DNA from 3 places in the Plantactinospora sp. WMMB334 genome. Region 1 is predicted to be linked to each of the others. Evidence: riboswitches for the same ligand, from Rfam matches in the RefSeq annotation. Region 1 holds a riboswitch; each other region holds the start of a gene.

Region 1 (10,223 bases):
TAGCGGCAGGAACCCGTCGACGATGACCGTCCGCCGACCGAGCGTCGTGCCGGATTCCCACCCCGTCTTGGTCCGAGGCATCGCATGGTGGTGGCATGCCTGGCCGGCCACCGGCACGGCGGTCGGCCAGGCGGGCCGAGGTCACGGTGGGGAAATCGAGGGTGCCTGGCCGGATCCGAATCGCCAGCCTTCGACGGTGCCCTGGGCGGGGTTGTAGCTGGTGGCGCCGAGGGTGCTGTAGGACCAGGTGCCGCCGGGTGGGGCGTGCCAGTAGGACCAGTAGGCGCTGGCCGGGGGTGTGTTGACGCACGGTTCGGCGGCCGGTGTCGGTCGTCCGTTGATGCGGCAGATGAACGCGAGACCCCAGCGTTGGGTGCCGGTGACGGTGTAGCCGGCGCCTTGCAGGGCGGCCAGGCCGGTGGGTGGGTCGCCGAGGTAGCAGGCGGTCTGCACGCCGAGGCCGAACGCGGTGAAGTCGACGACGACGGTGACCCCGGTGCCGGGGCTGCACGCGGCGGCGTGCGCCGGGCGGGGCGTCGGGTCGGCGGCGACCAGCCCGGCCGCGACGACGATGATGGCGATCAGTGCGGCGATGTGGCGGCGGATCGGGATAGGCACTGGTGAACCTCCCATGGTGGTCATCGGTGCGGACACGCCAGGGTCGGGGCGGCCGGGTGGGAGCCGGCGGCGGACAGGGTGGCGAAGCCGCTGCCCGCCAGTCCGGGGACGGCTTGGGCGGTGGCGCGGGTCGCGGTGGTGGCGTCGTACCCGCCGTCGGTGTAGGCGATCGCGCCTCGGTTCACCGCGGGCGCGGTGCAGGTTTGCTGGAGACTGCTCAGGAACTGGCGGGCGTGCAGCCACGGCACGACCCGGCCGGCGGTGCGGAGCGCCTGCGCGGCCAGTCCGGTGCTGTTGGCGTTGGCCACCCCGTTCGCGGTGAACGACCCGTCGTCGGCCTGTACGGAGACCAGCCATCGAGCCGCCGCCTGGGCGACGAGGGGACGGTCGGCGGCGAGGAGTGCCTGGATCGCCAGTGCGGTGGCGTCCACGTCGCTGACGCAGGTGGCCTGGGCGAGTAGCAGGGGGAAGCCGCCGTCGGGGCAGCGGGCGCCGGCCAGGAAGGCCACCGCCGCCGCCGGGGGTGCTCCGCCCGCCCGGTCGAGTGCCAGCACCGCGAAGGACTGGCTGAACATGTTGCTGAAGTCGCCGAAGGCGGACCGGTCGGTGAACCTACCGGTTGGTGCCATCAGGGTGTGGAGGCGGGCGATCAGGTCGACACCGCCGAACGCTGCCGGATTCAGGCCGCGGACCTGTGCGCCGAGGGCGAGTTTGGCGGTCGCTCCGGCGTACGCCTCGGTGCCGTCGCCTATGTAGCCGGTGGTGACCGCCGGTTGCGCCAACCAGGCGGTGGCGTTGCTGGCGTTCGTGTCGGCGACTTTCGCGGCGGCGAAGGCGAAGATCGCGTCGAGGGTGAGTCCCTGGTCGGGGTAGGCGACGCCGTCGAAGACGACTTCGAACCGTTCGCCGTCGACCATCTGGCGGGCGAGCCATCCTGCGGCGGCGTCGACACGGTTGAGGGTGGATTGTGCGGCGGCCGGTGCAGCGACAGCCACAGACAGGGTGAGGGTGGCGAGTACGCCGGTGAGGAGGGTGCGGGTGCGGTGCCGGAGGAGGGCGGCCATCAATCGGTGCCTTTCCGGCCCGACGGTCGACGCGACCCGGGACCGCTCCCGGGCGGCTCCGACCCGTGGGCCACGACGGGTGGTGGAACCTTGCGGTACGTCGATGGGTACTCGGGCTCGCGGCGTATGTTCGCCGCCTACCGTTGCGGGCCAGCGCCGGCTTGTACCGGACTTCCCCCATCGACGCACAGGTATCACGATGTTGCAGTCAGTGTGGCCATCCGGGCTCGTGTCGTCAACGGCCGTCCTGCTGAGACTCTCCGGACATGCGACCCTCCGGGCAGCCGAAGTCACGGATCTGCCTGTGCGGGCACGCTCTTCGGCTGGCCGCTCGTACTGGCGCCCTGTCGGCGGTTGTCGGGGCGCCGACGTGGGTCGTCGGGCGGGTTATCCGATGGCGAGGTGTACACCGATGCCGAAGAAGGCCACGGCGCTGATTCGATGCAGCAGGCGGGCGGGCCGGCCGGTGGTCAGTCTGCCGGCAAGTCGGCCGGTGACCAGCCCGAGTGCGATGTCGACGGCGAGTTGTACGGCGACGAAGACGGCGCCCAGGACCAGGAACTGGGCGGTGACGTGGCCTCGGTTCAGGTCGACGAACTGGGGCAGGAACGCGATCGTAAAGAGGATCATCTTCGGGTTGAGCAGGTTGGTCAGCAGGCCACGACCGGCCGCCTTGACCAGACCGATCGTTGCCGGCGCCGCGTCCTGCCGGGCGGTCGGGGGATTCGCCGGTCGGCGCAGGGCCAGCAGCCCGAGGGTGATCAGGTAGGCGGCTCCGGCGTACCGGATCGTCGCGTACAGGGTCGGTGAGTTGGCGATCACGACCGAGAGCCCGGCGATCGCGACGGCCACATGGATGATCTCGCCGACGGCGACGCCGGCCGCGGCGGCGACGCTGGCCCGGGCGCCGTAGCGGACGGCGTTGGCCAGCACGTACAGCATGTCCGGGCCGGGGGTGAGCATGAACAGGGTGATCACGGCGAGGTAGCCGACGAGGGTTCCGGCCGGCACGTACCCGAACTCGCTCATGCCAGGCCGGCCTGGCTGGCGAGGGCGCGGCGCAGTGTCAGGCGGTGCTCGCGGCGGATCTGCGCCTCCTGGTAGCGGCGGCGGTCATCGTCAGTTTCCGGCAGTAGTGCGGGGACCGGTCGTGGTTGTCCGTTGTCGTCGACGGCGACCATCACCAGGTGGGCGGTGGCGACGAGGGTGGGTGGGACGGCGCGGTCCCACCGGTCGGCGGTGACGGTGACGGCGATCTCCATCGAGGACCGGCCGGCCCAGGTGATCCGGGCCTCGACGTGCACGACGTCGCCGACGCGTACCGCCTGGAGGAAGGCGGTTTCGTCGATGGCGGCGGTGACGGCCGGGCCTTCGGAGTGGCGGGCGGCGACCACGCCGGCGACGGCGTCGATCAGGTTCAGGATCCGGCCGCCGTGCACGGTGCCCATCAGGTTGGTGTGGTGCTGGTCCATGATCTGCGACAGGGTCAGCTGCGATGCGGACGGTGGGCGGTTGGGCAGAATCGTGTCGCGCACGGGTTGTCCCCCGAAGGTGGTCGTGACCTGTGGCAGGAAGGACAGACCACACCGACCGTCGGGCGCCGTGGTAGGCGGTACCGGACGGGTACGCGGTCCGCCCGGCCCACCCGCGAGGCCGGCGGCAGCACACACCCGGTCGGTGTGTGCGGCGCGGGCAGGTCTTCGGACTCGCGGGCACGTCCGGACCAGGGTCCGGTCTCCTACTGGCCGTCGCTTCCCGGGCGCGGGTGCGCCCAGTGCCGTTGACGGCGGTCGTTCCTGCTCACCGCTGCGGGGCAGTCCCGGATTCTCACCGGGTTCCCTCTTACGACGCCCCGCCTGCACGGGCGGGGCGAACCAGCGCTGACGCCGATGATAGCCGCCGCCGTCCCACGTTGTGGGCTTCGGAAGGGGCCTCCAGCGCGGGGTGTGCGGATCGTCTCACCAGCGCGGCGCCGACGGCGGCGAGTACGCCGTCATCCCCTGCGGGTCGCAACGGCCGGGCCGCCTGACCGGCGGCTCGGGCGAGACAGTCACCGCGCTCACCGGTCGGCGCCCTGCCGGGTGTGTTCGAAGGTCGGTGTGGTGTGGAAGTTCGCCCGGCGGGCGGCGCGGCGGAAGGCGCCGAGGACGGCCGGGCCGGTGAGGGTGACGAGGATGGCGGTGGTGACGGCGCGGCCGGTATCCCAGCCGAGTGAGGTGACGGTGAAGAAGGCGAAGTACCGCTGGAACTGTTCGAGCAGCGGCAGTCCGGGTTGGTAGGCGATGGAGCTGTCGGGGTCGAGGGAGAACGGCCAGAAGGACAGGTTGAGCATGAAGCCGAAGAGGTAGCCGCTGACCGCCGAGTACCCGGCCAGCAGCGCGATCTCCGCCTTGCCATTTGCTTTGGGTAGTAGGCCGGCGAGCATGCCGACCCAGGCGCAGCCGAACATCTGGTACGGCATCCACGGTCCGACGCCGCCGGTGAGGAGGGCGGAGGCGAACAGGGAGGTGCAGCCGAGCGCGAACCCGAATCCGGGGCCGAAGACCCGTCCGGCGAGGACGAGGACGAAGAAGACGGTTTCGATTCCGGCGGTGCCGGCGCCGAGGGGCCGTAGGGCGGCGTTGATCGCGGAGAGGACGCCGAGCATGGCGAGGGCTTTGGCGTCGATGCGTCGGTCGGCGATCTCGGCGAATACTACGGCGAGGACGAGGACGAGCAGGGCGCCGAACATCAGCGGTGGTGTTTCGGCGGCGCCGAACGTGCCGGGGGCGACGACGAACGGCCACAGGAAGGCGACGAGGCCGACGAACGACGCCATCACGATCGTCGCGGTCGCCCGGGCCGGGACCTGTACGGCGGTCACGGCTGCGCCTGGGGTGTGTCGAGGGCGGCGGCGACCTGGCCGACGGTGAGGTACGGCAGCGGGGCGAGGATCTTCGCGACCTGCGGGGCGAAGGTCGGCGAGGCGGTGAGGACCGTCGGGGCGGGGCCGTCGGTGACGACGTCGCCGCCGGCCATCACCACGACCCGGTCGGCGGCGGCGGTGGCGAACTCGACGTCGTGGGTGGCCACGACGATGGCGTGTCGTTGCCCAGCGAGTTGGTTCAGGGTGCGGACCAGGGCGGCTTTGGCGGTGTAGTCGAGTCCTCGGGTCGGTTCGTCGAGCAGCACCACCCGGGGTGTGACGGCCAGTTGGATGGCCAGGACCAGCGCCAACTGCTGCCCGGCGGAGAGGTCCCGGGGGTGCTCGGTGTCGGCGATGCCGGCAGCGAGGTCGTCGAGTAGCCGCCGGGCGGTTCCGGGGGTGGCGCCGTCACGGTCGGCCTGGTCGAGCTCGGCGCCGACGGTGTCGAGGTAGAGCAGGTCGGTGGCGGTCTGCGGCACCAGCCCGACCAGCCGACGGGCCTCGACCGGGGTGACCCTGGCCGGGTCGGAACCACCCGTGCGGATCGTGCCGCCGGCGCGGCGGCCGGCGCCCTGCAACGCCCACAGCAGGGACGACTTGCCCGACCCGTTACGGCCCATCAACGCCACCACCTCACCGGCGTGCAGGTCGAGGGTGGCGCCGCGAACGGCGACGACCGGCCCGTGCCGGACCACCACTCCCCTGGCGGTCAGCGCCACCTCGCCGTCGGCGCATGCGGGACGGTGTGGGACCGATGGTGTGGTGGGTAGCCGCTGCCGCAGGGTGGGAGTGTGTCGGCGGGCGTCGCGGACGGACAGCGGTGGCGGTGCCCACCCGGCGAGGCGGCCGAGGTGCACGATCGGTGGGGCGACGGTGCTGTCGGCAAGGAGGGTGGCCGGGTCGCCGTAACGGGCGGTGCCGTCGCCGTCGAGGCGGATGAGGCGGTCGGCGTACGGGATGACGCGTTCGAGGCGGTGTTCGGCGAGGACGACGGTGATCCCGAGGTCGTGCACGAGGCGGGTGATGGTGGCGAGGACGTCCTCGGCGCTGGTCGGGTCGAGCGCCGAGGTGGGTTCGTCGAGGACGAGCACCCGGGGATGGGCGGTGAGGGCGGCGCCGATCGCGACCCGCTGCTGCTGTCCGCCGGACAGCTCGTGCAGGCCCCGGTGGCGCAGGTCGGCGAGGCCGAGCAGGTCGAGGGTCTCCTCGACCCGGGTCCGCATCACCGTCGGGGTGAGGGCGAGTTGTTCCATGCCGTAGGCGAGTTCCTCCTCGACGGTGTCGGTGACGAACCCGGCGACCGGATCCTGCCCGACGACGCCGACGAGTTCGGCGAACTCGCGCGGTGGGTGCTCGGCGGTGGACCGGTCGGCGACGGTGACCCGGCCGGCGAGGGTGCCGCCGGTGAAGTGCGGGACGAGGCCGTTGATCGCGCCGAGGAGGGTCGACTTGCCGGATCCGGTGTGCCCGACGACCAGGCACAGTTCACCCTCGTCGATGGTGAGCGTGACGTCGCGCAGCGCCGGTCGGCCGGTGCCGGCGTAGGTGATGCTGACGTGGTCGAAGCGAATCACGAATGGGCTCCGGCGGCGGGAACGGCGATCGGTCTGGGCCGTGGTGGTGGGGGTGCGGCGAACGCGGCGAGCGCCGCGAGCAGGATCGCGGCGGTGGGAAGCAGGGGCAGGGTCGGCCACGCCAGCGGGTACAGGCCGGGGTTCAGCTCGGCGGGGTCGTAGCCGGTCCCGGCAGTGAGGACGACGGCGGTGACAATGCCGCAGCCGGCGACGACCCATTCCGGCCACTGCCAGGGGTCGGGGCGGTAGCGGCTGCGGGAGACCCGCCGCCCGCCGACGGCCAGGCCGGTGACGCTCAGGACGATGCCGGTGGCCAGGGCGCCGAGGCTGACGGGGCGGGGCACGCTCGGGTCGAGCAGGCCGTAGACGCCGACGCACAGCCCGGCCATGCCGGTGAGCATCAGGGCTCCGGTGAGGCGCCGGGAGGTGCGGGTGGCGGTGCCGGTGCGGCCGTAGCCTCGGGAGTCCATCGCGGCGGCCAGCCGCAGGGACCGGTCCAGGGCGTCGTGCAGCACCGGCAGCGCGATCGCGCGTACCGCCCGCAGCCCTCGGGAGCGGCCGGCGCGAAGCCGGCGGGCCCGGGCGACCCGCTGCACGCTCTCCACGAGTTGCGGTGCGACGCTGAGCGCGACGGTGACGGCCACGCCGAGTTCGTAGAGGGCGCCGGGCAGCACCTTCAGGGCACGTTTCGGGTTGGCGAGGCTGTTCGCGGCGCCGATGCAGCAGAGGAGGCAGGCCAACCGGAGCCCGTCCAGCGCGGCGGAGAGGGTGGCCTCCAGCGACACCGGGCCGCCGATCTGGATTCCGGCATACCAGTCCGGGGTCGGCACATGCGGCAGCCGGAACAGGATGTGGTCCTCGGGGGTGACGCCGGTGGCGAAGACAATCCGGAACACGACCCGGATGACGATGACCGACAGCGCGAGGATCAGGTAGTAGTGGAACGCCCGGGCCCAGGGTGCGTCGGTACGCCGGGCGGTGACCACGAAGCCGAGTACGGCGAAGACGAGGGCCAGCAGCAGCGGGTTGCTGGTGCGGCTGGCCGCGGTGGCCAGGGCGAGTGCCCACAGCCACCAGGCGACCGGATGCAGCCCTCGGGGCAGCCGCGCGGCGCGCAGGCCCGCCGTGTTCACGCCGGACCGGGGGCCGCGCCCGGACGCGCGCTGCACCGAGCGCGGATCACGGTGCCGGCTCCTCCGGTGGCATGGTGTCGAGGCTTGTACGCCGCCGACGCCAGCCGAGTACCGCGCCGCCGATCCCGAGCAGCGCGAGTACGACCACGGTGATCAGCAGCGGGCCGGCCGAGCCACGGTCGGCGGGTGCCGCCTGGGTGGGGACGGCGTCGACGACCGTCGGAGCGCTGCTGCCACCGGTCGCCCCCGCACCGGCGTCCGACGCCGCCGGGCTCGGCGAGCCGGACGGCAGATCCGTGGCGGATGGGGTCACGCCGGGAACGCCGCTCGGACCAGTCGGCACCGGCACCGTGCCGGGAACGCCGTCGGCCGTCGCGGGGGGTGGCGCGGGTGCCTCCTGCACCGGAGGTGGGTTGCCGCCGGGAGCGGGCCGGCTGGTCGTCGGGGCCGGAGCCGGTGGCGCGTTCGGGACCGGGGCGGTGTTGTGGGCCCGGACGCTGTCCGGGCTGAACGTCGGCCGGCCCTTGGTACCGCCGATGTCGGTTCCCCCGAAGATCCACAAATCGACACTTCCCGGCCTCGGTTTGTAGCTCATCGCCCCGAGCTGGCTGTACTCCCACGTGTTCGCGCCAGGGTCGGCATGCCAGTACGACCAGTACGCGGACGCCGGCGGAGTCAGCACACACCGCTCCTCGCTCGGCGGCGGATACTGGGTGCCGTTGCGGAAGCCGGAGTACCCGATCCGGCAGATGAACGCCGGCCCGTCGTGTCCGGTGCCGGCAGTCTTCCAACCGCCCTGGTTGAGCAGTTGGTAGCCGGTCGTCGGGGTGGTGCCGCAGGAGCGCAGCAGCGGACCGCCCCACCGGCTGAAGTCGACGGCGAGGATCACCCCGGATCGGGTGGTGCACTGGCCCAACGGCAGCGGCGCCGCGTACGTGGCCGCCGGGGCGATGACGGCCGCCGCCTGCACCACGGCCAACGCGGCGACGGCGGCGCCGATACGGCGGATCATGACCGGCCTGCCGTGTCGGTGGTGGTCCGGCGGCGGCGGGCGAGGACGAGCAGGACCACACCGGCGATGATCAGGACGAGCGCGCCGAGGGTCAGCGAGACGATCGACCCGCCGGTCACCGGCATCGCGTCCGGCGGCGGCGTCGCGCTCGGTTCGCTGGATACCGACGGTGACGGGGTTGGTGAGGTCGACGGGGTTGGTGAGGTCGACGGGGACGGGGTTGGCGTCGGGGAGGGGTCGAGGCCGTGGACGTCGCGTAGCAGGGTGCCGAACGAGATGCCGGTGGCCCCGCCGACGACCTGGGTCGAGGCGCGAACGTCGGAGCCTGCCTGCCCGTCGGCCGCGACGTTGAACCCACCGTCGGGGTTCTGCTGCCCGGCCAGGAACGCCAGTGCCTTACCGATCTGGGTGCTGTAGGTCCCGCGCCGCAGCGTCATCCCCTGGATCGCCAATGCGGTGGAGTTGGTGGAGATACCGGCCGCGCCGGGGAACCCGCCGTCGGCCTGCTGCTGGCTGGCCAGCCAGCCGAGGGCCTTGTCAGCGGCGGTGGCAGCGTCGGGGTCGTCGGGGAGCATCGCCAGGGCCATCGCGGCCATCGCCGTACTGTCGACCTCGTCACCGCTGCCCTCGGCCGGGATCAGACTCGGGAACGCGCCGTTGGCCCGCTGGAGACTCTTGAGGAACTCGATCGGGGCGGCGGCGTCCTGCGTCCGCCCGGCCCGCAGTTGCGCGATGATGCCCAGGACCTGCGCGAACACCGACGGGGCATTGCGGTAGTTCCCGGCGGCGGCGCAGCCGGTCGCCGGATCGGCCGTGGTGCAGGTGATGTCGTGCAGGGCGGTGATCAGGTCGTGGCCGCCGAAGGTGGCCGGGTCGTAGCCGGTGACCTGGGCGAGGAGCGCGACCTTGCCGATCGCGCCGCCGGACGGAAACTCGGTGCCGATCCCCAGCCAACTGTCGACGGTGAACTCACTCTCGCCCACCTTGCCGCCGCTGCTTATGAAATCGGTGATCGCTCGCAGCTTGGCGTCGTCGAGGCCGGCGGCGGCCAGCGCGAACGCGCCGTCGATCGTCAGCCCGAACTCCGGAAAGCCGGGGAACGATTCGTAGTAGCGTCCGTCGACGAGCTGCGCCGGTGCGACGAGCCACGCCACACCCTTGGCCAGATCCGGGGTCGGGCCCTGCGGCGGCTCCCCACCGAGCGGATGCGTCAAGGTGGCGAGATTCTGCCCGGCCAGGGTCGGCAGCGCGCCCGAGGTCGCGACCAGGTCCGACTCGGGCACCGTCGCATCCGGGCTCAGGCCGCCGTCGGCGGCCGTCCGGGCGGCGAGGAAACCGCGCGCCGCCGCGACCGGCTCCGCAGCCCCGACCGCGAGCAGCCCCTGCGCCGCCATCGCGGTGGTGTAGCTGTCCGACGCCCCGGCACCGACGTAGGGCAGGTAGCCGCCGTCGGCCTGCTGCGTCCCCGTCAGGTACGCCTTCGCGGCCGTGACCTCGCTATCGTGCCCGCCGAGTACGGACAGGGCGAGCAGTGCCGCACCGGTGTTCGCCGGGTCCGATGTGCACGGGTCACCGGGCGCGATCAGCGAGTCGGCGAACCCACCCCCGGCGCACTGCCACCGCAACAGCCGCTCGACCGTGGCCGCCGGTGGAGTCACCCCGGCGCGGCGCAGGGCGAGCAGCGCGAACGCGTGCGTCACCGGGGCGTACGAGCCGGCGAAGTCCCCGGCCGCGGTGCAGCCCGCGCCGGCGTCGGCCGCCGTACACACCCGATCGGTGAGCACCGCCAACAGGTCTCGACCGCCGACGGCACGCGGGTCGCCGCCGGTGATGGTGACCAGGAGCGCGAGGTTGGCCGCGTTGAACTGGTTGGGCAGCCCGTCGGCACCGTCGGGGAGGACCGCCGCCTCCACGTGC
Region 2 (8,390 bases), 110 kb from region 1:
TCGACGCCGCCGCCTGCTCCGCCGGGTAGTAGTTGATGTCGATCACCCGGTCCAGGAACACCACCGCGGTACGTACCGTGGCCCGCAGCTTCTCCCAGTCCACGCCGTCCGCGGTGACGTGCGCACCCAGGTTGATCGACCCCAGGTTGCAGACCGCGGTCTCGGCGTCGCTGTTCACCTCGAGGATCTCGGTGCAGAGGTTCGACAGGTGGATGGTGTTGCCCGGCGCCCCGGTCTGGTTGGAGAGCCGGTTCGACGCGTCCTTGAACGTCATCCACCCGTTGCCGGTCTGCGCCAGCGTGCGCATCATCCGCCCGTACAGGTCCCGGGCCTTCACCGTCCGGACGGCCTTCTTCTCCGCCGCCCGGTACGCCTCGTCGAACGCCTCCCCGAACAGGTCGGGCAGCTCCGGCGCGTCGGAGGGGTCGATCAGCGACCACTCGCCGTCCGCCTCCACCCGGCGCATGAACTCGTCCGGGATCCAGTTCGCCAGGTTGAGGTTGTGGGTACGCCTGGCGTCCTCGCCGGTGTTGTCCCGCAGTTCCAGGAACTCCTCGACGTCCGGGTGCCACGGCTCCAGGTAGACGCAGGCGGCGCCCTTGCGCCGGCCACCCTGGTTCACTGCCGCCACCCCGGCGTCGAGCGTCTTCAGGAACGGCACGATCCCGTTCGACCTGCCGTTGGTGCCCCGGATCAACGCGCCGCGACCACGGACCCGCGACCAGGAGATGCCGATCCCGCCGGAGAACTTCGACAGCTTCGCCACCTGGTGGTAGCGCTCGTAGATCGAGTCGAGCTCGTCGCGCGGCGAGTCGACAAGAAAACACGACGACATCTGGGTGTGTCGGGTGCCCGAGTTGAACAGCGTCGGCGAACTCGGCAGGTACGCCAGGCTGGACATCAGGCGGTAGAGGTCGATCGCCTCGCCGGGCGTCTGCGACAGGCCGCAGGCGACCCGCAGCAGCCAGTACTGCGGCGTCTCCACCACCAGCCGCGACTCCGGATGCCGCAACAGATACCGGTCCGCGACCGTACGCAGGCCGAAGTACTCGAACCGCCGATCACCGTCCGGGTCGACGGCGTCGTCGAGCTTGCGGGCGTTGCGGGCCACGAACGCGGCCGTCTCGTCCCCGATCAGCCCCAGCCCGTGGGCGTACCGGATGGACTGGCTGAAGCTCGCCACCCCCTGACCGCGGACCTCCTTGTCCACGTACGCGGCCAGCAGCCGCGCCGCCAGCTTCGAGTACTGCGGCTCCTCGCCGATCAGCTCCGCCGCCGTCTGGATCGACAGCTTGTCCAACTCGGCCGTGGTCGCCCCGTCGTACAACCCGCTGATCGTCTTCGTCGCCACCCGCAGCGGATCCACCTCGTCCAGGTCGGCGACCCACCGCTCCACCGCCCTGACGATCTTGTTGACGTCCACCGGCTCGGTGTCGCCGTTGCGCTTGCGGACCCGCATCACGTGCCGGCGCTGCTCCGGCACCGCCTGGTCCGGCGCAACCTCCTCGCGCGTCGCGGTCATGTCCCCCTCCTCACGCCTGTCCCAAGAGGTCGACGGGTGCGCGGAAGGACGCCGCCGGGCACCGTCGGCACAGCTGCCGAGGCCCGGCTGATGACGTCGGCCGTCCCGCGCGGCCTTCGACCGCCGCACACGTCGCGTGCGGCGCGCTGGCAGGTCTTCGGACTCGCGGGCGTCGTACTCGTGCCTACTGGCCGTCGCTTCCCGGACCCGAGGGTCCAGTGCCGTGTGACGGCGGTCGTTCCCACTCACCGCTGCGGGGCAGCCCCGGATTCGCACCGGGTTCCCTCTTGCCTCGGCTACCGAGGATCGGTAGCCGAACCAGCTGCGAGCAACACCATATATGGGTGCGACCGAACGAGGAAACACCAGATGCTGTGTCGGGCGTGTCGCGGTGGAAGACCACATCGGCCAGGCGGGCCGAGGTCACGGTGGGGAGATCGAGGGCGCCTGATCCAGGGTCTTGCGAACCCGGACTGGGAGGCGAGGCGGTTGCTTGACCCAGCCAACAGACGCAGGGTGGGACGGTAGTCGACCGGGCCTAACGCTCTGCCGCCGCAAGAAATTACGAGTGCATCGACACGATCCGGGGCGCGCGGGTCGACGCACGCCGGGACGACCGAAGCCCAGCAGTGGCCACCGGCGACAGGCCCGGAAGAGGTCGGGCGTGCTCGGGGCTTACGCCCTGTACCCGCCTGCCGCTATCGAAGCCACGAACGCGGTCCAGGTCGTCGCCCCGAACACCAGCACAGGCCCCAAGGGATCCTTGCTGTCGCGTACCGGCACAACGCCGCGAAGGTTCAGCGCCACCTCTACGCACTGGCCGTTGGCGTCGCTGCGGGTGCTCTTGTGCCACACGGCGCGAGACAGATCCATCGCCGCGCCTCCTTCTTCCGGGTCTAAGCCAGATCCCTGGCGATGGCGGCGATCAGGTCGCGGGACTTGCTGGCGCTGAGCGCCGCCGCGTGCAGGTGGGTGTAGGTAAGGGTAACCCGACGCATGTCATCCTCACGTTCCAGATAGGCGTCGCCAGCCTGGCTCACCACGTACGACACCGGGCTGTGGACATCCTCCGGGAACTCCAGCATCGAGAAGGAGCCGACGGTGCCGGGGTGCCAGCCCTCGCTGAACGGCAGCACCTGCAGCTCGACGTTTGGCCGCTTGCTCATCTCGACCAGGTGGCGCAGCTGGGTGCGCATGACCTCAAGCCCGCCGGTGCGGCGATGTAGTTGCTGGGCAGTTGGCCGTACTTGGCCCACCAGCCACGCTGCTTGCCCTGCTGCTGGAGGTCGAAGATGGTGGCGCGGCGCTGTTCGTCGATGATGCCGTAGCGGTCGAGCATGACGATGAGGTCGCCGCGGTTGATGCCGACATCGCCTGCTTCGATCTTGTATATCTTCGACTCGCTGCGGCCGAGCACGCCCGCGGCACCGCGATCCGCACGTGGGACGGATCGTCACCAAGAGTTCATCGGCTGGATATGGTCACGACTCCGCCCTGCGGCCGCGCAGCGTGAACTGCGGATCTGACGTTCCCGGATGGATCTCGGCCGCCAGGGCGGCCATCCGCCCACGGTTAGCATCGAGGCACGGCTGTGCCGCATCTGGCGCGCTACGGGTGAGGGAGGAGCACGGTTGAACGCGCCGTCCTTCAGCGGCCTCGGCCGCTTCCTGGACACCAATCGGCAGACGCTGCTGGCCGTACTCACCGTCCTGGAAGTGCTGATCCTGCTGGTGGTGCTGCTGCGGTGGTTCGACCGCCGGTACGGCCTGCGGGGCACCGGACGGCGCCTCCGGCGCGGCGTCGTCGGCGCGGCGCGGGACCTGGTGGCGCCGATCGTCAACGTCGTCCGCCTTCGGCGCGGCATGCGGGTGGTCAACGAGTGCTTCGCCGGCTCGGGGCCGGTGCCGGCGGCCCGAGCCGGGATCGTGTCGGCACGATCGGCGCTGGCCCACCGGGACGACTTCTGGCCGTACCTGGTGCTGTTGGGCCCGGGAGAACTCGGCGTGCGGCTCGCCGGTGCGGGGCCGGACGTGCCGCTACCGGCGGCGGAATCCTCGTGGCAGGTCACCACGGCGCGCAGCTGGCGGGCCCGCGGGCCGCTGCCACCGGTCCACGGGCCGGCGACCGGCGACCCGCTGCCGGTCGCCGTGGGCGTTCGCGCCAGCACGCTGGTGCTGCTGGATCTCGCCCGCTGCCCCGGCATCGTGTCGGTGCACGGAGCCCCGACGCCGGCGGAGCGGCTGGTGTCCGCGCTGGCCGTCCAGCTCTCGGCCCTGACCGACGGGCACGGCGTGCGGCGTTTGGTCATCGCGGCGGATCCCGGCGACGGTCTGGCGGCGGCCGGCACCGACCGGATGCCGATGGCCGAGGCCCTGACGACCCTCGCGCGGCCGCCTCTCGCCCGGCGTTCGGCAAAGCCGGCCGGACGTACCGTCCTGGTCTGCCGGCGGCCCGATCCGCCGGCGGCGGCGCAGCTCGCCACCCTGGTCGCCGACGATCCCGGGCTGCTGGTCCTGGTCGCCGGTTACCTGCCCGGATCACGCTGGCGGCTACGGGTCGACCTGGCCGGCCGGGTGATCGCGCCGGAACTGCGGATCGACGCGGACTCCGCGCCGCTGGCCCGGTGCCTGCGGCCCGCCCGCCGGGCCGCGCCCACGACCGCACCGGCACCGGCCTGGGCCGAGGAGTACTCTCCGGGATCCGCAGCCCCCGGCGCGGCCTCCTCCGTCCCGGCGGAACCAGCGGGACCAGCGAAACCGGCGGGACCAGCGAAACCGGCGGGACCAGCGGGACCGGGACCAACGATGCCCCGCGACGGCCGGCCGGTCGTCGCGGCGTCGCCCGCCGTGCCGGCCGCGCCACCACCGCGGGGCACACCTGCCCCGCCGGGCACACCTGCCCCGCCCGGCACCAACGACGACCTGATCGAGCAGACGCACGAGCAGCGACGGCCGATGGTCCACTCCGGCGTCGAGCCCGCCGGACGTAACGGAGACCGCTGATGCGCCTGCTGTTGACCGTCGTCTCCGCCGGAACCGACCGGGACGTCGCGCTGGACGTCGGGGTGCGGACGCCGGTCGGTGCGGTCGTCGAGCAGGACGGCGCAGCCGGCGAGTGGTATCTGGACGGGGCACGGCTGGATCCGACCTGGACGGTGAGCCGGGCCGGGCTGGTCGCCGGGGTCCGGCTCGCCGACGGCGGGCCGGCGGCGGCCGGTGGGGTACGGGACCTGCCGGGCGACCTGCGGACCCACTGGCTGGAGGTGCACGGCGTCGGCGGCCCCGGCGCCGGACGGATCTGGCCGGTCGGCCTGGGCTGTCACGACATCGGCTCGGCGCCGGGCTCCGCGATCGACCCGGGCGGCAGCGGGGTGCCCGCGCACGCCGCACGGCTCACCGTCGACGACCAGGGTCGCGCCTGGCTGGCCACCGCTGGTCCGGAGGTACGCCTGGCGGCGCCGCAACCCCCCGCCCGGACCGAGCCGGAGGGTCCACCCGGACACCCGGACCACTCGGACCACTCGGAGCGGTCGCGGCCGGCGGAGCCCGCGGCCGGGCAGGGGCGGGACGGGACGGAGGACGAGGGGGAGGACGAGGCGGAGGACGGGACCGACACCTGGGCGCAACGGCACGACGGAGCCCGCCGTTGGCCGCCCGGGGTGGACCTGGCGGTGGGTGAGAGCCTGCTGCGGCTGGTGCCGCGGCCGGCGCCGGACGCCGCGGTGACGCCGGCCGTGGACGTGCCGATGCTGGACTTCAACCGGCCGCCCCGGATCGTGCCACCGCTGCTCTTCGCCCGGCGCCGGCTGCCCACCCCGCCGGTCAAGCCGACCCGCCGCCCGATCCCGCTGCTGATGATCCTCGCCCCGATGGTGCTGGGCCTGGCCTTCGTCTTCCTCTTCCGCTCGTACTTCTTCCTGCTGATCATGGTGCTCAGCCCGGTGCTGGCCCTGTCGAACTGGTACACCGACCGGCGCAGCGGCCGCAAGCGGTACCGCAGGGATCTCGCCGAATACCGGCGCAAGCGCGCCCGGATGCTGCGGGAGCTGACGGCGGCGGTCGCCGAGGAACGGTCGGCCAGGTGCGAGGCGTCACCCGACCCGGCCACCGTCCTGCACACCGCCGTCGGCCCCGGGCGGCGGCTGTGGGAGCGGCGCCGCCGCGACCCCGACCATCTGGTGCTGCGGGTCGGCACGATGGACCAGCCGTCGCTCATCGAGGTGGAGGACCCGGCCCGCGCCGACCCGGACCGACATCTGCGCTGGACCGTGCCGGACGCGCCGGTCACCGTGGACCTGGTCGACCGCCAGGTGGTCGGCCTGGCCGGCGAGGCGGAGACCACGTACGCGACGGCACGCTGGCTCGTCCTCCAGGCCGCCGCCCTGCACAGCCCGCGCGACCTGCAGATCCGCCTGCTGACCGAGCCGGGCGGGGAGGAGCGGTGGAGCTGGGTGCGGTGGCTGCCGCACGCCCGGCCGCCGGAGGACGGAGTCCCGGCCGGGCGGCCCTACACGCTGGTCGGCAACGACCCGGAGACGGTGGCGAACCGGGTCGGTGAGCTGGTGTCGTTGGTCACCGCCCGGACCAGGGCCCGGGGATCCCAGCTCGGCCAGGTCATGTTCAGCGAACCCGACGTGCTGCTGGTCGTCGACGGGGCGCGCCGGCTGCGCGACGTCTCCGGCATGGTGCAGGTGCTCACCGAGGGGCCGGCGGTACGGGTCTTCGCGATCTGCATCGACGCCGAGGAGCGGCTGCTGCCGGAGGAGTGCACCGCGGTGCTGCGGGCCGACGCGGACGGGCTGACCGTACGGCAGACCGGCGTGCCCGAGGCGACCGGAGTACGTCCGGACCTCGTCACCCCGCGGTGGTGCGACCGGGTCGCCCGGGCCATGGCCCCGCTGCGGGACGTCACCCCGGACGAAACCGCCGGACTGCCCGATCGCAGCCGGCTGCTGGACCTGCTGGCGGCCGACCCGCCGGACGGCGCCGACCTTGCCCGGCGCTGGTCCCGGCAACCCGCGTCCACCAGCTTCGTGATCGGCAGCGGCTTCGACGGAACGGTCACCCTCGACCTGGTCCGGGACGGGCCGCACGCGTTGATCGCGGGCACCACCGGCGCCGGCAAGTCCGAGCTGCTGCAGACGATGGTGGTGTCGCTGGCCGCGGTGAACCGCCCGGACGAGTTGACGTTCGTGCTCGTCGACTACAAGGGCGGCAGCGCGTTCCACAGCTGCGTACGCCTGCCACACACCCTCGGCATGGTCACCGACCTGGACAGTGCCCTCGTGGTCCGGGCGCTGGAGTCGCTCGGCGCGGAGCTGCGCCGCCGTGAGGAGATCCTGGCCGGGGTCGCCGCCAAGGACCTCGTCCAGTACCGGGTGATGCGTGGCCGCGACCCCTCGCTGCCGGCGGTGCCCCGGCTGGTGCTGGTCATCGACGAGTTCGCCACGCTCGCCCGGGAGGTGCCGGACTTCATCCCCGGCCTGGTCAGCATCGCCCAGCGGGGCCGGTCGCTCGGCATCCACCTGATCCTGGCCACCCAGCGCCCCGGCGGCGTGGTGACCACCGACATCCGGGCCAACACCAACCTGCGGATCGCGCTGCGGGTCACCGACCCGACGGAGAGCTCCGACGTGATCGACGTACCGGACGCCGCGATGATCCCGGTGGCCACCCCCGGGCGGGCGCTCGCCCGGCTCGCCCACCGCTCCACAGTGCCCTTCCAGACCGGGTACGTCGGCGCGGTGTACCAGAATGCCGACTCCGACCCGTCCGAGGCACCGCCGACCGCCCCGGTGAACGCCACGGAACTGCCCTGGTCCCGGCTGGGTCGGGCGCTGCCGCCACCTGTGGAGCCGACACACGCCGGCACCGCACCGGACGAGTTGGCCGCCACCGACCTGGACGTGCTGGTGGACGCGATCGACGCCGCCGCCCGCGAGACCGGCGGCGAGCGGCAGCGGAGCCCCTGGCTGCCACCGCTGCCGCCGGTGGTGCTGCTGGACGACCTCACCCCGCCGGAGTCCCGGGCCGGTCCCGGCCTGCCCCCGGTGCCGTACGCGCTCGCCGACCTGCCGGAGCAGCAGAGCCAGCCGGTGCTGACCTGTGACCTCGCCACCCTCGGACACCTCTACGTGCTGGGCGCCTCCCGCACCGGCCGGTCACAGCTGCTGCGTACGCTCGCCGCGTCGCTGGCCCGGTCGCTCTCCTGCGCCGACGTGCACCTCTACGCCGTAGACGCGGCCGGCGGGTCGACGGTGGTGCTGTCGGAGCTTCCGCACTGCGGCGCGGTCGTCCCCCGGGCCGACCTGGAACGCCTGGAACGCCTGGTCGGCCGGCTCCAGGGCGAGCTGGCCCGCCGACACGACCTGCTGGCCCGGCACTCCTGCGCCGGTCTCGACGAGCTGCGGGCGGCGCTGCCGCCGACGGAGCGTCCGGCGCATCTGGTGCTGCTGGTGGACGGCTGGGACTCGCTGGCCGCCGTCCTGGCCGACCACGACGGCGGCCGGCTGCTGGACCAGTTCCTCGGCCTGCTGCGCGAGGGGCCGGCCGCCGGGCTGCACCTGGTGATGTCCTCCGAGCGGTCGCTGTTGACCGGGCGGGTGGCCAACCTGAACGACCACCGGATCATGCTGCGGATGACCGACCGGACCGACTACTCGGCGATCGGCGTCAACCACCGTCGGGTGCCGGAGGTGGTGCCGCCCGGACGCGGCTGGCGCTCGGCGGACCAGGCGGAGATCCAGGTCGCCCTGCTGGACCCGGACCCGTCCGGCCCGGCGCAGGTCGAGGCGATCCGCCGGATCGCGGCCCGGGCCACCGCCCGGGACAGCGGCGTGCCGGCGCAACGCCGGCCGTTCCCGGTGGCC
Region 3 (11,298 bases), 120 kb from region 1:
CCGGCCCGCCGGCCGAGCAGCCACGGCGCGGTGCCGAGCAGGAGCCCCACCAGCACCGTGACGGCGGTGGCGGCGAGCGCGAGACCGACCGAGAGCCGGGTCGCCTCGAGCACCCGGAAGGCGATGTCCCGGCCCAGGTTGTCGGTCCCGGCCCAGTGCTCGGCCGACGGACCGGCGAGGATGTCGGCGGTGTCGACGGCGTTCGCCCGCCCGCTCCACGGCGCGGGACCGACCACGGCGATCACCAGGACCACCAGGACCAGCCCGGCCGCGGTGCGGCCCGTCGGGGTACGCAGCACGCGGAGCCAGCGGTGTCCGATGCGGAGGTTCACCTCAACCCTCCCGGATCATCGACCGGGGGTCGAGCAGCGCGAGCGCGACGTCGACGGCGGTGTTGATCAGCAGCACGCCCAGGCCGTAGATCAGCACGATGGCCTGCACCAGTGGGTAGTCCTTGCTGAGGATCGACCGCACGATCGTGGTGCCGAGGCCGGGCCAGGCGAAGACGTTCTCGACCAGAACGGTGCCTGCGACCATCGAACCGAGGATGAGGCCCGAGAGGGTCAGCGCGGCCGTGGCGGCGTTGGGCAGGGCGTGGCCGAGGTAGAGCGAGCGGACCGGCAGGCGTTTGGCACGCGCCGTGCGCAGGTAGTCGGCGTCCAGCACGCTCACCATCTCCACCCGCAGGATGCGGGCGAGGATCGCGGCCGGCCCCACGGCGAGGGAGAGCACCGGCAGCACGTATCCGGCGGCGGTGGCGTTGCCGGCCACCGGCAACCATTGCAGTGTGACGCCGAGCAGATACACCAGACCCACGCCGAGGAGGAAGTCCGGGATCGCGCCGAGCACGACGCTGCCGGTGGTGAAGGCCACCTCGGCGCGCCGGCCGCGACCCCGCCGGGTGAGCACACCCATCACCACCCCGACCGGCAGGGCGAGCGCGACCGCGGCGAGGAAGGCGAGCGTGGCCAGCGTCAGCGTGGCCGGCAGGCGCTGACCGACGACCTCGGTCACCGGCAGCCGGGTCAGGATCGAGACCCCGAGGTCCCCGGTGAAGAGGCCCTTCAGGTACGCGGCGTACTGGGTGAGCAGCGGGTCGTCCAGACCCAACGCGGCACGGCGCTCGGCCACCAGCGCCGCCGGGGCGGTGGGGCCGAGCGCGGAGCGGACCGGGTCCCCGGGTACCAGATGGATCATCAGGAACGCGGCGGTGACCAGTACCCAGAGCGAGACCAGGAGCCGGGCGGCCCGGCGCAGCGCGAAGCGGAACCATGCGTTGTCGACGATCCGGAGGACCGGCGGCGGTACGGCCGCCGGTCCCTCCCCCTCCACCCGCACCGCCGGCCGCGACCGGACGGATGCGGCGACCCTGCCGATCCGCCGCGTGCCGAGCCGGTCGGTGGTCATCGGTCGAGCATCCGGATGCTCGTCGGAATGAGCTGGCCGGGAGTCTCGAACCGGGCCTTGACGCCGTACGTCGGCACCTGCTGGTTCGCGAACGGCACCACGTCGGCCGCCTTCACCAGCGCGGTCTCGGCGGCAAGCCAACTCGCGCAGCCGGCGACGCCGTCCATCGCGCTGGCCTGCTTCACGGCCGCGTCGTACCCACTGTTGCCGATCCCGGCGAAGTTGGTGCCGTCGGGCACGGTCGGCCCGGAGAGGAACGGCACGAGCTGGTCCGGGCTGTTGACGTTGACCGGTGCCCAGGCGATGTCCCAGTCACCGGTGCCGAAGAGGGTCTGGTTCATCACGTCCGCACTCTGCGGCTTGGTCGTGACCTCGACCCCGGCGGCCTTCCACTGCTGCACCGCGAGCTCGGCGGCGGCGGTGCCCGCGCTCCCCCCGGTGGTCGGGTACGCGAAGACCAGCGGCCTGCCGGCGATCCTCTTGAGCGCCTCGGTGGCCGCCGCCGCGTCGTGGGCCGGCAGCGCGTCGCCGAGTTGCCCGCCGGGACAGGCGACCGGCTCGATCGCGGCGAGCGTCGTGGGCGGGGTGCCCTTGCCGGCGGAGAGCACGGTCCGCACCTCGGCGAGGTCGAGCGCCTGGGTGAGGGCCATCCGGACGGCCGGGTCGGCGGTGGCGTGCCCCTCGGCCTGGTTGTACCACTGCTGGCCGAGCAGCGCGGTGGTGCGCGCCGCGAAGAGGCCGGCCCTGTCCAGCCGCTCGGCGTCGGGCCCGGTCACCTGCGCGGCGTTCAGCTCGCCGGAGAGCAGCAGGTTCGCTGCGGTGGCGGGATTTTCCACGATCTTGATCACGACGGTGTCGGGCATGCCCGGGGTGGCGGTGGTCGCGCCGTCCGGTCCCCAGTCGTAACCCTCGCGGATCGCGTACGTGTAGTGGTCGCCGGGCACGGCCTCCGTGAGGGTGTACGGCCCGGTGCCCGAGGTGCCCCTCGCCAGGGTCGCACGGTCGGCCATCCCGCCGGGGCAGACGATCGGCAGGCTCGCCAGCCCGTTCAGCACGAACGGCGCCGGGGCGGCCAGCTTGAGGGTCACGGTGCCGGCGGCATCGTCGCCGCTGGCGGTGGCGCCGGCCGGCAGGAAGGTGCCGAGGAACGGGCTCTTGTTCTCCGGGTCGCCGACGTAGCCGAGGTTGTCGCTGACCACCTTCGCCGTCATGGGGGTGCCGTCGGCGCAGGTGATGCCCTTGCGCAGGGTGAGCGTGACGTCGGTGCCCCGCGCGCTCCACTTCTCCGCGAGCTGCGGCCTGATCTCCCCACTCTTCGAGTCGACGCTGACCAGCGTGTCGTACCCGAGCTGGGTGACGGTGAAGAGTGCCGTGGCGGCCGAGGACTGCGGATCGAGGTTGCCCGGGTCGGCGGAGAGCGCCATCGTGAAGGTGCCGCCGTCCACGACCTGCCCCTGCGACTGCTGTCCCGTGCCGCCGCCGCCTCCGCCGCCGCATCCGGCCAGCGCCAGCGACGCGCAGATCCCGGCGGTACCGACAATTCTCGTACCAGTTATGAGTTTCATTAAAGAAAACCTCTTCCAGCCTGCCGGCTCGACGGGGGATGGGCGTGGTGGGCCCGGCTCAGGCGGGCGGTGCGGTGGCGTCCGCCCGGCGGACGGCCCGGCCGACGTGCAGGAACCGGGCGCGGCCCGCGCCGTCGTCGCCGACGAACGCGTGCGGTGCGTGGATGCCGTGCTCCGGCTCCAGCGGAATGAGGCTGTCGCCGCGGTACTGCACGAGCTCTTTGCGGGACGCCTGCCCCACGAGTTCGGCGATGTCGCCCTTGGGCGTCTGCTCGATCCAGATCCGGCCGTCCTCGTCCTGGCTGACCGTCAGGTCGGCCACCTGCGAGGTGTACGTCCCGACGAACCGCCGCGCGTCCACCGGCTGCGGGTTCTCGGGCGGTCGCGGCAGGTCGGGCAGCGCGACTCTGCCGAGCTCGCCCAGCACGAGGCGGAAGACGTCGCGGTAGAGCGACATCGCATCGCCGCCGTTGGTCATCAGCGCCACGGCGAGCCCGTCCTCGACGGCCAGGCGGAGGAAGGCGGCCTGCCCGATGGTGTTGCCGTCGTGCCCCACCAGCGCGCCGCCGGGGGTGTCGAAGCGTTCGAAGCCCAGCCCCCAGGAGGTGCCCATCAGCCCGAGATCGGGCAGGGCCACCTCGCGCCGCCGCATCCGGGCCGGGGTGCCCGACGCCAGCACACGCGTGCCGTCCGTGGCCCGGCCGTCCTCGAGGTGCATCCGGGCGAAGCCGAGCAGGTCGCGGGGGCGCATCGCGAGCATGGCACCGGCCGGCGCGTTGGACCGGGCGAGCGCCCAGACGGGCGCCGGACGAGGACCGGCACCGGGCTCCGGCTCCAGGTGGCCGACCGCGACCCGGTGCAGGATCGCCTCGTACGGCCCGGTCGCCGTGTGGGTCAGGCCGAGCGGCCCGATCAGGTGCCGGCGCAGGCAGTCGTCGTACGGGATCCCGCGCACCACCTCGACGAGCCGGCCGAGCACGCAGTATCCCGCGTTGTTGTAGGAGAACTGCTCGCCGGGCGCGAAGAGCTGCGGCACGTCGTGCAGGGTGGCGACGTATTTCGCCAGGCAGTCGTCGCCGACGCCGGTGTCGGTGAAGATGTCGCCCTCGAAGCCCGCCGTGTGGTTCAGCAACTGCCGGGTCGTGACGACCTCGGCGGCCTCCTCGTCGCCGATCCGGAACTCCGGCAGGTACGTGCGGACCGGCACGTCGAGGTCGATGCTGCCCTCGTCGGCCAGCTGCAGCACGAGCGTGCTCGTCCAGAGCTTGGTGATGGAGCCGATCTGGAAGAGCGAGTCCGGCGTCGCCTCGACTCCGGTGGTGGTGCTCAGCAGCCCTGCGGCGCCGTCGACGATCCGGCCGTCGTGCAGGACCCCCCAGGCCGCGCCCGGTATCCGGTATCCCCGGAGCAGTTCCGGAACACGAGCCTCCAGGATCGCCTGGACGTCTGTGATCGTCGTCATATCGCGATCGTAAAATCCCAGGCCCGACCCGGTGTTCGTCGATCCGGACGAAAAATTCACCGCGTCCTGGTCGAATCGAACAACGACGGCTAGCCGGCCTCAGCGGTTACCGGTTGTCGTAGTCGCGTTGCGCCTGCAGCACCGCCGGCATCTGGGCCTGCAGGAAGGCGAACAGGGCCAGCAGGTGCTCGGCGACGGCGCGCCCGGAGCCGGTCAGCGAGTATTCAACGTGCATCGGAAAAGTGCTGACCTCGTTGCGTGCGACGAAACCGTCGCGCTCCAGCGCCTGCAACGACTGCGCCAGAATCTTCTGGCTGATGCCGTCCACCCGGCGCCGCAACTCGTTGAAACGCATCGGCCCGCCCGCCAGCGCACCCAGGATCAGGCTGCCCCAGCGGCCGGTCACCCGCTCGAGTGTCGACCTCGACGGACACATGCGCGCGAACACGTCATACAGGTCCGCGGGCTGATCAGTCCAGGTTTCCACCAGGCAACGTTACCTCACTCACAGCGGTATCTAGGGGATTGCGGTTTCTTGCAGAAACCTCGATGCTCGAGGTCGACATCGCAACCCACGAGAGAGTGAGTACCGTGATGGACCGCCGCACCCTTCTGCGCGACAGCAGCGCCGCCGCGCTCGGCGCGACCGCGCTCAGCGCCTTCGCCCTGGGCGAGCCCGCCCTGGCCCACCAGGCGTTGCGCACCACACCGCTGCCCGACCCGGCCACCACGCCGGTGCCCAACCCGCCGTTCCCGCACGGCCTCGACCCAGCCGAGCGGGCCCACCTGAAGACCTTCGACGAACTCGACTTCGACGTCTTCACCCACGCCGACTGGAGCCGCCTCGGCGAGAGCCACGCCCCGAACATCCGGGTGCACTGGCCCGACGGGCACTACACCGACGGCATCGACCAGCACATCGCCGACCTGAAAGCGCTGTTCGTGTGGGCGCCCGACACCCGGATCCTCGAACACCCGATCCGCATCGCCATGAACGAGTTCACCGCGGTCACCGGGGTCATGCGCGGCACCTTCACCCGCCCCATGCCCGACGGCAACGGCGGTTTCCTCCCGCCCACCGGCAAGAAGTACGCAATCAACATGGCCACCATCGGGATCTGGAACCGCCGCAGGGGTTACATGGACGAGGAGTTCCTCTTCTGGGACAACCAGTCCTTCTACGCACAGATCGGTCTGTGACAACCCCGGGCGGACGTGACCCACGAAAGGGAGTGAGACGACGTGCGCGCAGTCTGGTACGAGCACCCGGGCCCGGCGACCGCCGTACTCCAGGTCGGCGAGATGCCCGACCCGGCCCCGGGCCCCGGCGAGGTCCGGGTCCGACTGACCCGTTCCGGCATCAACCCTGGTGACACGAAGAAACGGGCCGACTGGGTCGGCTACGGGATGCCCTTCCCCCGGGTGATCCCGCACAGTGACGGCGCCGGCGTCATCGACGCCGTCGGCACCGGAGTCACCCCGGACCGCCTCGGCCGCCGGGTCTGGGTGTTCGGCGCACAGTCGTACCGGCCGTACGGGACCGCCGCGCAATTCACGGTGGTCCCGTACGACCACGCCGTCGAGCTGCCCGACACCGTCAGCGACGACGTCGGCGCCGCCCTCGGCATCCCCGGCATCACCGCCCACCGCGCGGTCTTCGCCGACGGACCGGTCACCGGCAGCACAGTGCTGGTGCACGGAGCACTCGGCGGCGTCGGCTCCCTGGCCGCGCAGCTGGCCCTGTGGGCAGGCGCCACCGTCATCGCCACCGTCCGCCGGCAGCACGACGCCACACAGGTCAAACTCGCCGGAGTCCCCGTCATCGCCCTCGACACCGACGACCCGGCCGCCGCGATCCGGGAACACGCCCCTCAGGGCGTGGACCGCATCATCGAGGTGTCATTCTCCGACAACATCGACCTCGACGCCGCCGTGACGAAGAACCAGGCGGTCATCGCGGCCTACGCCACCAGCCACGAGCAGCCCCGCCTCCCGTTCTGGCCCATGCTGTTCGACAACATCACCATCCGGCTGCTGGGCAGTGACGACTTCCCCGCCGAGGCCAAACAGCAGGCGGCGGCCGACCTGACCGCCGCAGCCCACGACGGGGCGCTGTCCATCCCCATCCGCGCCCCGCTGCCCCTGGAACGAACCGCCGAGGCACACGACCTCGTCGACGCCGGATCCCGCGACCGGATCCTGCTGGCGCCGGAGTGTGGCTGAACGTCGGCGTAGGGGCGTCGAAGAGGGCTTTGGCGTGCTCGACGGCGCGGACCGCCTCGATCACGGAGCGGAAGGCGGTCGACCCGACACTCACGGTCACTCCCGGGTCATGCCGGGCGGGCCCCTGCGGGGAGCCCACCCGGCCTGGCGTTGTCAGTCTCCGCGGACCTCGGCGGCGGCGGCGACCAGGTGCCGCAGCGACGCCTCGGCCTCGGCGTAGCCGCGGGTCTTCAGGCCGCAGTCCGGGTTGACCCAGAGCCGCTGGGCCGGGACGGCGGCGACCGCCCGCCGCAGCGCCTCGACCACCTCGTCGCGCGACGGGACCCGCGGCGAGTGGATGTCCCACACCCCGGGGCCGACGCCCCGGCGGTAGCCGATCGCGGCGAGGTCGTCGAGGACCTCCATCTTCGACCGGGACGCCTCGATGCTTGTCACGTCGGCGTCGAGGGCGTCGATCGCGCTGATCACCTCGCCGAACTCGCTGTAGCAGAGGTGGGTGTGGATCTGGGTGTCGTCGGCGACACCGCTGGTGGCCAGCCGGAACGCGCCGACCGCCCAGTCCAGGTACGCATTCTGGTCGGCCCGGCGCAGCGGCAGGGTCTCGCGCAGCGCCGGCTCGTCGACCTGGATTACCCGGATCCCCGCGGCCTCCAGGTCGCGGCACTCGTCGCGCAGCGCGAGCGCGACCTGGTCGGCGGTGTCGGCCAGCGGCTGGTCGGTACGGACGAACGACCAGGCCAGGATGGTGACCGGTCCGGTGAGCATCCCCTTGACCGGCCTGCTGGTCAGCGACTGGGCATAGGTGGACCAGTCGACCGTCATCGGCGCCCTGCGGGCCACGTCGCCGTGAATGACCGGCGGGCGTACGCAGCGGGAGCCGTAGGACTGCACCCAGCCGTACCTGGTGGCGGCGAACCCGTCGAGCTGCTCGCCGAAGTACTGGACCATGTCGTTGCGCTCCGGTTCGCCGTGCACGAGCACGTCCAGGCCGAGCTGCTCCTGGAGCCGGACGACGTGCTCGACCTCGGCGCGCATCCGCTGCACGTAGCCGGCGTCGTCGAGCCGGCCGGCCCGGTGCTCGGCACGGGCCCTGCGCAGCTCGGCGGTCTGCGGGAACGACCCGATCGTGGTGGTCGGCAGCTCCGGCAGCCCCAGCCGCCGCTGCTGGGCGGCGGCCCGGTCCGGATAGTCGCCGCGCTGCCGGTCCGCCGGGGCGAGCGCGCCGAGCCGGGCCCGGACGTCGTCGTGCCGCCAGGCCGCCGGGACGGGCGGCAGCCGCTCGGGCAGGTGGGCGGTCCCGTCGCGCAGCGCCCGCCCGAGCAGGACGACCTCGTCCACCTTCTGCCGGGCGAACGCGAGCCGGGCGTACAGGTCCGGGTCGAGCCGGGTCTCGACGGAGAGGTCGACCGGGACGTGCAGCAGCGAGCAGGAGGTGGAGACCGCGACGTGGTCGGCCAGCCCGGCGACGGTCGCCCCGGCCGCGACGGCGCCGCGCAGGTCGGTACGCCAGATGTTGTGCCCGTCGACCAGGCCGGCGACGATGGTCCTGCCGCGCAGCGGGCCGGCGCCAGCGAGCCGTTCGAGGTTGCCCGGCCCGGCGACCAGGTCCAGGCCGACCGCCTCGACCGGGGTGTCCAGCAGGGCCGGCAGGGCGTCGCCGAGCTCGCCGAAATAGGTGGCCACGAAGATCCGGGGCCGCCGTTCGAGCGCGCCGAGCCGGGTGTAGGCGCGGCGCAGCGCGTCGATCTCGGCCGGGCCGCGGTCGGCGACGTAGCCCGGCTCGTCCAACTGCACCCAGGCCACGCCCGCCTCGGCCAGCGCGGTGAGGATCCCGGCGTACGTCTCGACCAGGTCGTCGAGCCGGGCGAACGGGTCGGCGCCCTTGGCCAGCAGCAGGAACGTCGCCGGCCCGACAAGCACCGGCCGGGTGGTGACCCCCAGGTCACGGGCCTCGGCGAACTCGCGCAGCGCCTTCGCCGGGTTGGCGGTGAAGACGGTGTCCGGGCCGATCTCCGGCACCAGGTAGTGGTAGTTGGTGCCGAACCACTTGGTCAGCTCCAGCGCCGGCGCGGCGTCGACGCCGCGCGCCATCGCGAAGTAGGTGTCCAGCTCGGAGAGGCCGAGCCGGGCGAACCGGGCCGGAATCGCGCCGACCGCGACGGCGGTGTCGAGCACGTGATCGTAGTAGGAGAAGGTGTTCGACGGAATGGCGTCGAGACGGGCGTTGGCCAGCGTCCGCCAGACCTCGGCCCGGAGCCCGGCGGCGGTCTGCTCCAGAGCCTCCGCGTCGATGCCGCCGGCCCAGTACGCCTCGACGGCCTTCTTCAGCTCGCGGTTGGCACCGATGCGCGGATAGCCGAGCACGGTGCTCTGGCCGAATGCGGTACTCATCAAACAGGGTCCTTCCCTCGAAGCGTCCGGCGGGCGCGGGAGGGGGAGGCAGGGTACGGCACGGTACCGGCTTCCGCCCTGGCCCTCCCGAGAGACCGCCAGCGGCGCACACCGGGTGGTGTGCGCAGCGCTGGCAGGTCTTCGGACTCGCGGGCATGACCTCTACGGTCGCCTACTGGCCGTCGCTTCCCAGACCTCTTCCGGTCCAGTGCTTCGTTGACGGCGGTCGTTCCCACTCACCGCTGCGGGGCAGTCCCGGTCTCGCACCGGGTTCCCTCTTACGACGCCCCACCCTGTGGAGTGGGGCGAACCAGCACCATCCGCCATGGTACGGGTCCGGCGGTCGGATCGGCGCCAGGCCGCCCGGCGTACGAATCAGAAATCGTCGTCGAAGCTCACCGCCCCCGTGACCCCGACCTGATAGGCCGACACCCGCCGCTCGAAGAAGTTCGACAGCTCCTGCACGTCCTGCAACTCCATGAACGCGAAGGGGTTACGGCTGCCGTACATCGGCTCGATGCCGAGCATGGCCAGCCGCCGGTCGGCGACGTGCTGGAGGTACTCGCGCATGTCGGCCGGCGACATGCCGGAGACCCCCTGTTCGAGCAGGTCGGCGGCGAACTGGACCTCACACTCCACCGCCTCGGCCAGCATGTCCCTGACCTGCTGTTCCAGCTCGGCATCGAAGAGGTCCGGCTCTTCGGCGCGTACGGTGTCGACCACGTCGAAGGCGAAGGCCATGTGCATGGACTCGTCCCGGAACACCCAGTTGGTGCCCGAGGCGAGGCCGTGCAGCACACCCCGCGAGCGCAGGAAGTACACGTACGCGAAGGCGCCGTAGAAGAACAGTCCCTCGATGCAGGCGGCGAAGCAGATCAGGTTGAGCAGGAACGCCCGCCGGTCCTCGCGGGTCGTCAGCTCCCGCAGTTCGAAGATCGAGTCGATCCACCTGAAGCAGAACTCGGCCTTCCGGGCGATCGACGGGATGTTCTCCACCGCCGCGAACGCCTCGAACCGCTCCTTCTCGTCCGGAACGTACGTGTCCAGCAGGTTCAGGTAGAACTGGACGTGTACGGCCTCCTCGAACAGCTGCCGGGAGAGATAGAGGCGGCCCTCCGGGGAGTTGACGTGCTGGTAGAGGTTGAGCACCAGGTTGTTGGCGACGATCGTGTCGCCGGTGGCGAAGAACGCCACCAGCCGGGACACCAGGTGCCGCTCCGCCGGGGAGAGCCGGGCCAGGTCGGCGAGGTCGGAGTGCAGGTCGACCTCCTCCACGGTCCAGGTGTTCTTGATCGCGTCCTTGAACCGGTCGAAGAACTGCGGATAGCGCATCGGCCGAAGGGTCAAATCCATGCCGGGGTCGAGCAGCAGGTGCCGCTCACCGGTGCCGCTGCCGGTGCTGGTGCGGGTTTCGGGAGTGGTGGTCACTGGCAGGCCTCGCAGCTTTCGGGGTTTTCCAGGGAGCAGGCGAGCGCCTCGTCGTCGCTCACCGCGACGATCGGCTTCGTCGCCGGGGTGACCGCGACGGTGGCCTGCTGGATCCGGGTCGCGGGACGCGACCGCAGGTAGTAGGTCGTCTTCAGCCCGGACTTCCAGGCGTAGAGGTACATCGAGGAGAGCTTGCCGATGGTCGGCGCGCTCATGAACAGGTTCAACGACTGCGACTGGTCGATGTACGGGGCACGGGCGGCGGCCAGGTCGACCAGGGCCCGCTGCGGCAGCTCCCACGCGGTGCGGAACAGTTCCCGTACGTCGCCGGGAATGTCGACGACGCCCTGCACGGAGCCCTCGGCCCGCTTGACCTGCTCGCGGATCGCCGCCGTCCACAGCCCGCGCGCCTTCAGCTCCCGCACCAGGTAGGTGTTGATCTGGAGGAACTCGCCGGACATGGTCTCGCGCTTGAAGAGGTTGGAGACCTGCGGCTCGATGCACTCGTAGCAGCCGGCGATCGAGGCGATCGTCGCGGTCGGCGCGACCGCCACCAGCAGCGAGTTCCGCAGGCCGTGCGCGGCGATCGTCGACCGCAGCGCGGCCCACCGCTCCACCTGGCCGAGTTCGGCACCCCACAGGTCCGGGTGCAGCTCGCCCCGCGCCGCGCGGGTCTCGGCGTACGCCGGATGCGGGCCGAACCGCTCGGCGAGCCCCGCCGAGGTCTCCAGCGCGGTCAGGAAGATCTCCTCCTGCACCCGGGTCGACAGCTCCCGGGCCGCGGCGGAGTCGAACGGCAGGCGCAGCGTGAAGAACGCGTCC

What was found. Region 1 has a riboswitch for cobalamin ahead of ACN27G_RS00975 (acyl-CoA thioesterase). Riboswitches for the same ligand answer to the same signal wherever they lie in the genome.
Positions count from the first base shown of each region.
Region 2: linked by a shared signal. The riboswitch ahead of ACN27G_RS01360 (ribonucleoside-diphosphate reductase subunit alpha) and the one ahead of ACN27G_RS00975 (acyl-CoA thioesterase) in region 1 are both predicted to bind cobalamin.
Region 3: linked by a shared signal. The riboswitch ahead of metE (5-methyltetrahydropteroyltriglutamate--homocysteine S-methyltransferase) and the one ahead of ACN27G_RS00975 (acyl-CoA thioesterase) in region 1 are both predicted to bind cobalamin.

Region 1 covers NZ_JBMHME010000002.1:191,817-202,039, reverse strand. Annotated here, with positions in the region: gene ACN27G_RS00990 (hypothetical protein) at 142-585, opposite strand; gene ACN27G_RS00985 (peptidase) at 639-1,682, opposite strand; cobalamin riboswitch at 1,768-1,882, opposite strand; gene ACN27G_RS00980 (LysE family translocator) at 2,070-2,711, opposite strand; gene ACN27G_RS00975 (acyl-CoA thioesterase) at 2,708-3,217, opposite strand; cobalamin riboswitch at 3,357-3,576, opposite strand; gene ACN27G_RS00970 (ECF transporter S component) at 3,742-4,545, opposite strand; gene ACN27G_RS00965 (ABC transporter ATP-binding protein) at 4,542-6,161, opposite strand; gene ACN27G_RS00960 (CbiQ family ECF transporter T component) at 6,158-7,294, opposite strand; gene ACN27G_RS00955 (hypothetical protein) at 7,341-8,306, opposite strand; gene ACN27G_RS00950 (prenyltransferase/squalene oxidase repeat-containing protein) at 8,303-10,223, opposite strand, start outside.
Region 2 covers NZ_JBMHME010000002.1:302,281-310,670, reverse strand. Annotated here, with positions in the region: gene ACN27G_RS01360 (ribonucleoside-diphosphate reductase subunit alpha) at 1-1,522, opposite strand, end outside; cobalamin riboswitch at 1,654-1,860, opposite strand; gene ACN27G_RS01355 (DUF397 domain-containing protein) at 2,198-2,395, opposite strand; gene ACN27G_RS01350 (Scr1 family TA system antitoxin-like transcriptional regulator) at 2,419-2,718, opposite strand; gene ACN27G_RS01345 (hypothetical protein) at 2,685-2,939, opposite strand; gene ACN27G_RS01340 (hypothetical protein) at 3,154-4,524, shown strand; gene ACN27G_RS01335 (FtsK/SpoIIIE domain-containing protein) at 4,524-8,390, shown strand, end outside.
Region 3 covers NZ_JBMHME010000002.1:310,714-322,011, reverse strand. Annotated here, with positions in the region: gene ACN27G_RS01405 (dipeptide/oligopeptide/nickel ABC transporter permease/ATP-binding protein) at 1-332, opposite strand, end outside; gene ACN27G_RS01400 (ABC transporter permease) at 334-1,407, opposite strand; gene ACN27G_RS01395 (ABC transporter substrate-binding protein) at 1,404-2,972, opposite strand; gene ACN27G_RS01390 (serine hydrolase domain-containing protein) at 3,031-4,434, opposite strand; gene ACN27G_RS01385 (winged helix-turn-helix transcriptional regulator) at 4,541-4,921, opposite strand; gene ACN27G_RS01380 (ester cyclase) at 5,017-5,634, shown strand; gene ACN27G_RS01375 (NADPH:quinone reductase) at 5,677-6,657, shown strand; gene metE (5-methyltetrahydropteroyltriglutamate--homocysteine S-methyltransferase) at 6,811-9,048, opposite strand; cobalamin riboswitch at 9,164-9,378, opposite strand; gene ACN27G_RS01365 (ribonucleotide-diphosphate reductase subunit beta) at 9,424-10,476, opposite strand; gene ACN27G_RS01360 (ribonucleoside-diphosphate reductase subunit alpha) at 10,473-11,298, opposite strand, start outside.